Regions from separate parts of the Paenalcaligenes hermetiae genome, predicted to be linked through region 2. Evidence: predicted binding sites of a transcription regulator. Region 2 holds the regulator's gene; the other holds the start of a gene.
What was found. The regulator LexA, encoded in region 2, represses DNA repair genes until DNA is damaged. The targets are predictions, from matches to a motif close to ACTGTATNNNNATACAGT.

Region 1: the regulator LexA is predicted to act here: its motif matches at 2,230-2,247, upstream of recA (recombinase RecA).

The regions. Positions count from the first base shown of each region.
Region 1 is NZ_BAABKD010000011.1:296,061-301,578, forward strand. Features, by position in the region: gene ABD980_RS10595 (LysR family transcriptional regulator) at 1-583, shown strand, start outside; gene recX (recombination regulator RecX) at 557-1,090, opposite strand; gene recA (recombinase RecA) at 1,094-2,176, opposite strand; gene ABD980_RS10610 (recombination-associated protein RdgC) at 2,430-3,326, shown strand; gene ABD980_RS10615 (Crp/Fnr family transcriptional regulator) at 3,323-4,012, opposite strand; gene hemN (oxygen-independent coproporphyrinogen III oxidase) at 4,025-5,428, opposite strand.
Region 2 is NZ_BAABKD010000002.1:29,555-35,072, reverse strand. Features, by position in the region: gene lon (endopeptidase La) at 1-1,302, shown strand, start outside; gene lexA (transcriptional repressor LexA) at 1,378-1,998, opposite strand; gene ABD980_RS01815 (amino acid aminotransferase) at 2,097-3,299, opposite strand; gene uvrB (excinuclease ABC subunit UvrB) at 3,373-5,400, shown strand.

The sequences.
Region 1 (5,518 bases), on a different contig from region 2:
TCAGTTTCGTGCCGATTGGCCTGACGTTAGCCTAGATCTTTCTGCCGCTTTTTCTTTTGCACCATTGCCCGCGCTATTACGCGGTGACTTAGACATGGTGATCACCTCTGACCCTCAACCTCTGGCTGGAATCGACTACACCCCTTTATTTCGCTACGAGCTCGTGTTGGTGATGGCTGCCAAACACCCTTTAGCCACGTATGCTTATATTGAACCGGAGCAGTTGGCAGATCAAACACTTATTACTTATCCCGTAGAAAAACAACGCTTAGATATTTTCACCCAGTTTTTAGATCCCGCCGACATCGAACCCGCGGAAATCCGCAAAGCAGAACTAACTCCCATCATTATGCAACTGGTCGCCAGTTTACGAGGTGTTGCCAGCCTTCCTAATTGGGCTTTAGCTGAATATCAACAAAACCCGTGGCTACGCACGGCCAAATTGGGAGAAAATGGGATTTGGCGCACACTCTATGCAGCCAAACGGAGTGAAGATAGCGATGCAGACTATATGGTGGCGTTTTTAGAACAAGCCCAACAGACATGTTTTCAGCACTTAAAAGGAATCGTTAAAGCGCTCTAAGATACGGCGTAACACCCCCGATCCAAATCCACGGTTTGCCATAAAACGGTATTGTTTTGCATAGGCTTTTTGATCGGTGGGCGCTTGGCCAAATTTCCGTTCCCAGATGTCATAAGCTCGCTCAAACTCCGTTTCTTTTAGGTCAGTCTGTGCCGCTTGAATATGGTTTTCATCTACACCATGTTGACGCAATTCTTGCAATAAGCGATACGTGCCAAATTTATTGGCGCGTCGATTAAGATGACTACGCACAAAGCGCTCATCGGATTGCCAATTTTGTTGCGCAAGCTCATCGAGCAAGCTATCTACCTGATCTGGATCCTCGGCGTGGCGTAATAGCTTGCGCCGTAACTCCACACGAGAATGCTCGCGCCTAGAAAGCAGGTCGATCGCACGGGCTTTCAGTGAGGGACCTGCTTTTTTCGGTGCAGGTGACGGAGTTTGAGCAGAGGTGATTTCCAGCTGCTCAAAGTTCTCGTCATCCTGAAAAAACTCCCAATTAGACATATATTATTTTTCGTCTTCCGCCGCCTTTGTTTCAGGGGTAGAAGCTACTGGAGCTTCTACGGGCTCCAGCAATGTAATGCCATGATGGGCTCGTACTTTGTTTTCAATATCACGCGCCATATGAGGATGCTCTTTAAGGTATTCGCGTGCATTGTCTTTGCCTTGGCCAATGCGTGTGCCCTCGTAGCTATACCAAGCACCTGCTTTGTCCACAATACCCGCCTGTACCCCTAGGTCAATGATCTCGCCTTCACGTGAGATGCCGCCCCCATACATAATATCGAATTCAGCCTGTTTAAAAGGTGGAGCCACTTTGTTTTTAACGACTTTAACCCGCGTTTCGTTACCAACCACCTCATCGCCACGCTTAATTGAACCAATACGGCGAATATCCAAGCGCACAGAAGAGTAAAATTTTAGCGCGTTTCCACCAGTAGTGGTTTCAGGGCTGCCAAACATCACCCCAATTTTCATGCGAATTTGGTTGATAAATATCACCATGCAATTAGCACGTTTAATTGTTGCAGTAAGCTTACGCAATGCTTGGCTCATGAGGCGAGCTTGCAAGCCCGGTAGCGAATCACCCATATCACCTTCGATTTCGGCTTTGGGGGTTAAAGCGGCTACCGAGTCTACGACAATTAAGTCCACCGAACCGGAACGCACCAGTGCATCTGTAATCTCTAGCGCTTGCTCGCCCGTATCGGGTTGGGAAATAAGCAAATCATTTAAATTTACACCAAGCTTGGCGGCATACTGAACATCTAACGCATGCTCAGCATCCACAAAAGCACATGTACCACCTAGCTTTTGCATCTCTGCGATGACTTCAAGCGTCAGGGTGGTTTTACCTGAGGATTCGGGGCCATAGATTTCAATGACCCGACCCCGAGGTAGACCTCCCACCCCTAAAGCGATGTCTAAACCTAAAGAGCCAGTGGAACAAACTTGAATATCATGCTCAACTTGATTGTCCCCGTAGCGCATGACGGAGCCTTTGCCAAACTGTTTTTCAATTTGAGACAGTGCAGCAGCTAAGGCTTTTTCGCGTTCGGCAGCAATGGCTTTATTGCGCTTATCATCCATGTAAATGTCCTTTAGAGTTAGGGGCATGCCCCATTCCAGTAAAAACCTATTATACTGTATAAATATACAGATATCTACTTTCTATGCCTACATGTTGGCATAGATACGATTCATTTTGCACCCTAAGCTTAGCGCATTTACATTATTTTATCTGTACGCATTATTCACCATAGGTAAAAAGTACCACCCCTTACCCGTCACTTAGCATTTATGCGTACAATGCTTTTTTATTCTTAAATTTTCTTGCAGCATTATGTGGTTTAAAAATTTACGCTTTTTTCGCCTCCATCCTGACTGGGATGCCGAGCACATTGACGACGCTATTGCTAGCCAAGCCTTTACTCCCGGTAGTAGCCAAGACCCTGTCAGCATAGGTTGGGCACCCGTACAAGAAAACGCAGATTTAGTACATCGCGTTAATGGGCAAATCCTTCTTTGTGTTAAAGCAGAAAAAAAACTGCTGCCAACCACTGTAGTTAATCAAATTGCTCGTGCCCGCGCCAAAGATAAAGAGGCAGAACAAGGCTATAAAGTAGGCCGCAAGCAAATGAAAGAACTCAAAGAGGATCTTATTACTGAGCTTCTGCCACGTGCTTTCAGCATAGAAAGGCTAACTCACATCTGGATCGATCCTGAAAACCGCTGGTTGGCTGTGGATGCTGCCGCTGCTGCGACTGCCGATGAGGTTATGGGCTTATTAGCCAAAACATTTACCCTTTTTCCTGCTTTACCCGTTTATACCGAACTAGCCCCTACCACAGCCATGACTGGCTGGCTCGCTCAAGCCGAGGCTCCCTATCCATTTAGCATTGATCAAGATGCAGAGCTGCGCGCCAGCGGAGACAGCAGAGCGGTGATTCGTTATGCCCGTCACAGTCTAGACAACGAGGAAATCCGACATCATATTTCTCAAGGTAAACAGTGCACCCGTCTTGCACTGACGTGGGCCGACAAAATCTCTTTTGTACTTAGCGATGGCTTAGAGATCAAACGCTTAGCAGCAACGGATTTATTAACTTCAACACAAGACCCCCATTACGAGGACGAAGCGCAAGCCTTTGATGCGGCCTTTTTCCTCATGTGCAGTGAGCTAAATCATTTATTACAAGAACTACTAAATGCCCTGGGTGGCGAAAAGGCTGAAGCCTAACGATGATATTCGCAGAGGCCATCGACATCTAAAAACATAATATGACGCCCGTCCACCGCTATAAAACCGCGGCTGGACAGGTCATGCAATATACGCGAAAAATGCTCAGGGGTTAAATTTAGTGCTGCCGCAATTTGCGCTTTAGAACAATGCAGCGTCGTTTTCACCCCATTTTTCAAAGGCAAATCCCCAAGCAAGTAACAAATAACGCGCTGAGTGCCTGAATGCAAATTCGCTGTTAACACATCCCCCAACAGCTGATGCAAACGCTCACTCAGTGTCGCCAATAAATGTCGCATTAAAGCCGGCTGTTGCGCTAAATAACCAAAAAATGCCTCAGCAGTAATCTTTAGCACTCGCACCGAATCCAGTGCTATGGCATCTACGCGATAAACACTGTTCATTAATAGGTAAGCGTCTCCGGCACTCTCACCTGCTTTAAGGCAATTGAACACCTTTACCTTGCCTGCTGGTGAGCGCATTTGTAACTGCACCTGACCACTATCTATAACATAAAAAGCGTCACAGTGACCCCCACGCTTAAACAAAAACTGCCCTGACTCAAATTGCAAAAATTCCGACTGAGCAAAAAGCTGTTTTAACGCATCTGGGCTCCAACCTTGAAATAAAGGATGTGCCGCCAACCGTTTAGGTGAAAGTAAAAGCGCTTCAGACATCAAGGACATGATGACCCCTAGTTAAATCAAACGTGAATAGGTAGCTGCTGTCGCCTGAGTCAGGTAGGCATCAAATACCATACTAATGGCGCGTACAAATAATCGCCCCTTAGCAGTGATCTGAATATGATGTGCGTCGGCCTGTATTAAACCCGCTTCCTGATAGGGAGCTAAAACGGCACGTTCTGCGGCAAAATGCTCAGCCACATCCAACTGATAGCGTTGGCTAAGCGAGGCAAAATCCACACGCATGCTACACATTAAAGTCATGATAATTTCGGCGCGAAGCTCATCCTCAGCACTCATCACCAACCCTCTAAATGTTGCCAACTGGCCAGCCTCAATGGCTGAGCGATAAGATTTGAGCGAGCGCTGATTCTGTACATGCGTACCACCGACCTTGCCAATTGCCGATACCCCTAGACCAATCAAATCACTTTGTGCTCGTGTCGTATAACCTTGGAAGTTACGATGTAAACTTCCATCTAAGCGAGCTTGGCTCAACTCGTCTTCAGGTAAAGCAAAATGATCTAAACCAATGTACTCATAGCCCGCGTCCAATAAACGCTGGGCCGCCATCAAAAAAATCGCCAATCGTTCATCAGCTGAAGGTAATAAGTCAGCATTAATCAAACGCTGTGCTTTAAAACGCTGTGGTAAATGGGCATAGTTATAAAGAGCAATACGGTCTGGTCGCAAAGATAATAGCGCTTCAACTGTTTGTGCAAACGTCTCTTGTGTTTGATTGGGTAACCCGTAAATCAAGTCCGTATTAATTGACTCAAACCCTGCAGCTCGACTTGCCGCCATGGCCATTTCTACCATTTCTAAGGGTTGAACGCGATTAATCGCTTGCTGAACCTGAGGATGAAAATCTTGCACCCCAAAGCTCGTACGATTAAACCCCAGCTCTGCTAGGTAAGAAAGAGTCTCAGCATTTACCGTACGCGGGTCAATCTCGATACCTAGCTCTGCGCTAGGTTCGAAATGAAACTGCTGCTGAATCCCCTGCATTAGCCGTTTAAGCTCTTCAGCGGGTAAAAAAGTCGGTGTGCCTCCACCCAAGTGCAGCTGCCCTGTTAAACGCTGCTCACCCAAATAAGGCGCTAGCAGCTGTAATTCCTGTAAAACCGTATCAACATAATGGCGCGAACGACTTTGATCCTGAGTAATTATTTTATTACAGGCACAAAAATAACAAAGTGAAGCACAAAAAGGCAGGTGAACATATACCGAATACGGGGGCGGGCTGACAAATTGCTGACGATGAGTTAAAGCCGTTATATAATGATCCGAGCTAAAGTCGTCTTGAAAGCGATCTGCGGTAGGGTACGAAGTATAACGTGGTCCCGAACGATCAAAACGTCGAATCAACTCCTCTGAAATCTGTACCGTATCAAGAGGTTCGGCTATTTCACCCATCATAAAACTCCAAATGCCTATAAAAAACGATTTTCTGTTTCCTATTATGACGTTTTTTAACTTTCCGCCTCTTGATATAGGTCAAGCCCACTT
Region 2 (5,518 bases):
TACGTGCGTATGGCCTTAGGTGGTGTACGTGATGAGGCCGAAATACGTGGGCACCGCCGTACCTATATTGGCTCTATGCCTGGTAAGATCTTGCAAAATATGGGCAAGGTTGGTGTGCGTAACCCCTTGTTCTTGTTGGATGAGATCGACAAGATGGGAGCGGATTTCCGTGGGGATCCTGCCTCTGCATTACTCGAGGTCCTAGATCCTGAGCAAAATCACACCTTCCAAGACCATTATCTTGAAGTGGATTTTGATTTATCGGATGTGATGTTTGTTGCAACCAGCAACACCTTAAATATTCCCCCGGCTCTATTAGACCGTATGGAAGTGATTCGTTTATCCGGTTATACCGAGGACGAAAAGGTAAACATCGCTTTTCAGCACTTGATTCCAAAGTTAATGAAAAACAATGGGGTCAAAGACAACGAGCTAGAGATCACCGAGGACGCGGTGCGGGATATTGTCCGTTACTACACCCGCGAAGCCGGGGTGCGTTCTTTAGAGCGAGAGATCAGTAAAATTTGCCGTAAGGCCGTGCATAAATTCCTCTTGCTACCTAAAGGCAGCAAGGCTGAAGCGCTAGTGGTCACCAGTGAAAATCTGAATGACTACCTTGGGGTACGCCGCTACGATTTTGGTGTAGCGGAGACCGAAAACAAGGTGGGCCAGGTAACTGGGTTGGCGTGGACAGAGGTAGGTGGGGATTTACTCACTATCGAAGTTGCAGATATGCCCGGTAAAGGTAATATTCAACGCACAGGCTCTATTGGCGATGTCATGAAGGAATCGGTAGAAGCCGCACGTACGGTAGTACGTTCACGGGCCCAGCAGTGGGGGATTGCAAGTCCGATTTTCGAAAAGCGCGATTTGCACGTCCACTTCCCTGATGGGGCTACCCCTAAAGACGGGCCTTCGGCAGGGATTGCGATTACCACAGCGATAGTGTCATCGTTAACCGGTATTCCTATTCGTGCTGATGTAGCGATGACAGGAGAGATCACTTTACGCGGGGAAGTGCTTGAAATCGGTGGTTTGAAAGAGAAACTACTAGCAGCCCAACGTGGTGGGATTAAAACTGTCATGATTCCTGAGCAAAACGTAAAGGATTTGGCTGAGATTCCTGATAATGTGAAAAATACGCTCGAAATTATCCCAGTACGCTGGATTGATCGAGTGCTAGAGGTCGCATTAGAAAAAATGCCAACGCCTTTATCGGATGAGGAGCTCGCACGCATTACTGCAGAGGCCGTAGCGGCGAAAAGCAGCACAGAGACAGCTGGGGGATTAACGAAGCACTAAGCTTTGTATAGTCTTAAGGCGTAAAAGACCCTCATGCTCTATGTTGTAGCATGAGGGTTTTTTTTATTTGGTTATTTAGTTAAAGCTTTGGTCGCGGATGAGACCAACTGCGATGCCCTCGAGGGAAAAATCATCAGAGGCTCGAACAATAATGGGCTCGTAGTCGGGGTTTTCAGGAAGTAAATTTAAGCCGTTAGCTGTGCGCTGTAAACGTTTGACAGTGACTTCGTCGCCTAGGCGTGCTACTACAATTTGACCATTACGGGCGTCAGTGGCTTTTTTAACGGCGAGTAAATCGCCATCTAAAATGCCGGCATCGCGCATGCTTAAACCACGCACGCGTAATAAATAGTCTGGGGCTTGGCTAAAGAGAGCAGGCTCTACACCGATTTCGCGCTCGATGTGCTCGGCGGCAAGAATAGGGTTGCCGGCTGCCACACGCCCAATAATAGGCAAAATAGAGGAGCTGGAAGGCGAGACGGGCGGATCAATTAAGAGACGAATACCGCGAGAGGTGCCTGAGATCAGCTCAATCGCACCCTTGCGGGCCAAGGCTTTAAGGTGGTCCTCTGCGGCATTGACGGATTTAAAGCCAAAGGTTTGGGCGATTTCGGCACGCGTTGGCGGAAACCCTGTGCGTTGGATTTCAGAGCGAATAAGATTGAAGATCTGTTGTTGACGAGCGGTTAGTTTCACAGCGTGACCATTAAACTGATATTTTATACAGTTTAATTGTTAACTAAATACTTAGAAAAAGCAAGAAAAAGCCGGCGTAGCCGGCGATTTTTCTATACTTAACGTAAAACTCGTGCAATAGCTGCGGCGACAGTGTCTATATTATGTGCATTGAGCGCCGCTACACAAATACGGCCGGTGTCTAAAATATAGATCGCGTCCTCGTCGCGTAAGGTGTGGACTTGCTCTTGGCTAAGCCCGGAATAAGAGAACATGCCTTTTTGCTGCAAAATAAAGTCCATATTTTGTACAACGCCATGTTCTTTGAGTTTAACAACAAGCTGCTGGCGCATGGACTGAATACGCTCTCGCATGTGTTGTAGTTCTTGTGTCCATTGCTGGAAGCGTTCAGGCTGCCCAAAAACGGTGCTGACGATTTTAGCACCGTGAGTAGGAGGATTTGAGTAGTTCGTGCGTGCTAGGCGCTTAAGCTGGCTTAATACGCGTGGGCTTTGTGCGGCGTCTGTGGTGATAACAGTTAATGCACCGACACGTTCACCATATAAAGCAAATGATTTGGAAAACGAGGAGCTTACTAACATGGGGATGCCTTGTTCGGCGAGCAAACGTACGGCGGCTGCGTCCTCGGCTAGACCGGTGCCAAAGCCCTGATAAGCAATATCCATAAAAGGAATATGCTGCTTGGCAACTAATAGTTCGGCGAGCACTTGCCATTGCTCAGCAGTGGGGTCAATGCCTGTGGGGTTATGACAGCAGGCATGCAAGACCACAATGCTTTGGTCGGGTAGTTGCTCTAAAAAAGAGCACATGGCTTCAAAATCTAAACCCCGAGTATTGGCATCGTAATAGGGGTACTCAACGACTGTAAAGCCAGCTTTTTCAAATAGGGCCCGATGGTTTTCCCAGCTGGGGTTGCTAATAGCTACGGTAGCGTTCGGGCAGAGGCTTTGTAGAAAATCGGCACCAAGCTTCAGAGCGCCGGTGCCTCCTAGACTTTGTACCGTTACAGCACGCTGTTCTGTGAGGGGGCTCGATGTACTGCCCAAAAGCAGCTGTTGTGCGCCTAGGTTGTAGTTATGAATCCCGTCGATGGGAAGATAGCCTCGTGCTGCAGATTGGTCGGCAAGGTCTTGTTCGACCTGAGCGACTACGGGTAATAAGGGCATACGTCCTTGGGCGTCATAGTACACGCCAACCCCAAGATTAACCTTATGCGGGCGAGGGTCTGTGTTGAATTGTTCGTTTAACCCAAGAATAGGATCGCGTGGAGCTTGGGGCACGCTGTCAAAGAGGGAAGTCATAACAAAAATGCAATGGGTGCGAATGAATGAAAAATAATGGGATAATAGCAGTATCTATCAATGTGGGGTCAGTATGCAAACCTTTACGCCGCAATTCGTACAATATCCGAATAGTCCTTTTCAATTATTTCAGCCTTATCCGCCGGCTGGCGACCAGCCTACAGCGATTGCGCAGCTGACCGAGGGGTTGGACGATGGCTTAATGTATCAGACCTTATTAGGGGTGACGGGATCAGGAAAAACGTACACGATGGCGAATGTGATTGCTCGTAGTGGGCGACCTGCTATTGTTTTAGCTCCTAATAAAACCTTAGCAGCACAGCTCTATGCTGAAATGCGAGAGTTTTTTCCTAAGAATGCGGTGGAGTATTTTGTTTCCTATTATGATTATTATCAGCCCGAGGCATATGTGCCATCACGGGATTTATTCATAGAAAAAGACTCTTCCATCAATGAGCATATTGAGCAAATGCGCTTATCTGCGACTAAAAGCTTATTAGAGCGTCCAGACACCATTATTGTTGGTTCGGTTTCTTGTATTTATGGTATAGGAAATCCGGCAGATTATCATGCGATGGTGCTGACATTGCGTGTGGGCGATGAAATAGGTCGCCAAGAGCTATTAGCACGCTTAGTTGCTATGCAGTATGAACGCAATGATACCGAGTTCGAGCGGGGGATGTTCCGAGCTCGAGGCGAGGTAATTGATATTTTCCCAGCTGAAAACGCGGAGCAAGCGCTACGCGTAACCCTTTTTGATGATGAAATTGAAACATTAGCTTTATTTGATCCTTTAACAGGAAAAGTCCAGCAAGAGCTGCCACGCTTTACCGTTTATCCCGGTTCGCATTTTGTGACACCGCGAGATACTGTTTTGCGCGCCATAGAGACTATAAAGCTCGAATTAAAAGAACGGTTGGCAGAGTTAACCGCGCAGGGTATGTTAGTTGAAGCACAGCGTTTAGAGCAGCGTACGCGTTTTGATCTAGAAATGATGTACGAATTGGGGTTTTGTAAAGGGATCGAAAACTACTCACGTCATTTATCTGGAGCGAAAGCAGGTGATCCGCCACCGACCTTAATTGATTATTTACCTAAAAATGCCATTATGTTCATTGATGAAAGTCACGTGACGATAGGGCAAATTGGTGGCATGTACAAAGGGGATCGTTCACGTAAAGAAACCCTGGTGCAGTTTGGTTTTAGATTGCCGTCGGCGTTAGATAACCGTCCATTGAAAATGGATGAGTTTGAGCAGCGTATGCCACAAACCGTTTTTGTGTCGGCGACGCCAGCGGCTTATGAGCAAGCCCATGCGGATCAGGTAGTAGAGCAAGTAGTGCGACCGACCGGTTTGGTCGATCCTGTGGTCGAAGTGCGACCTGCTACCACGCAGGTCGATGATGTGTTTGGCGAAATCACGTTGCGTGTAGCGCGCCAAGAGCGGGTGTTAATCACCACGCTTACGAAGCAAATGGCAGAGGATTTAAGTGCTTTTTTAGCTGAGCATGGGGTCAAGGTTCGTTATTTACATTCAGATATTGACACCGTAGAGCGCGTTGAGATCATTCGTGATTTGCGTTTGGGAGTGTTTGATGTCTTGGTTGGGATTAACCTGCTACGCGAGGGACTGGATATCCCCGAGGTCTCATTGGTTGCGATTTTAGACGCTGACAAAGAGGGTTTTTTGCGTTCTGAGCGAAGCTTAATTCAAACTATTGGTCGCGCTGCACGTCACTTGCATGGTCATGCGATTTTATATGCGGATCGCATCACGGATTCTATGCGTAAAGCCATGGATGAAACCGAGCGACGTCGAGAAAAGCAACTACGTTTTAACGAAGAGCACGGGATTACTGCCCGAGGTGTGAGCAAGGCTGTGCGAGATATGATTGACGGGGTAATTGCACCTCATCAGGTTGAGCTCGAGGCCTTGTCACAGCTTTCCTTGGATGCGATCAAGGACGAAAAAACCCTAGCGCGCGAGCTGAAGCGATTAGAGAAAAAAATGCTGGATCATGCTAAGAACTTAGAGTTTGAGGCAGCAGCACATGTTCGTGATCAGTTACGACAGCTCAAGGAGCAAGCCTTATTGTCCTAGGAACTTTTTTTGTGTAAATCAGACTAATCCCTCGCAATCCCTTACAGAATAAGTGGGTATTTGTTATACTAGACTAAATTGGTCGGGTATAGCTGGGCTATTGGCCATTTACCAACTA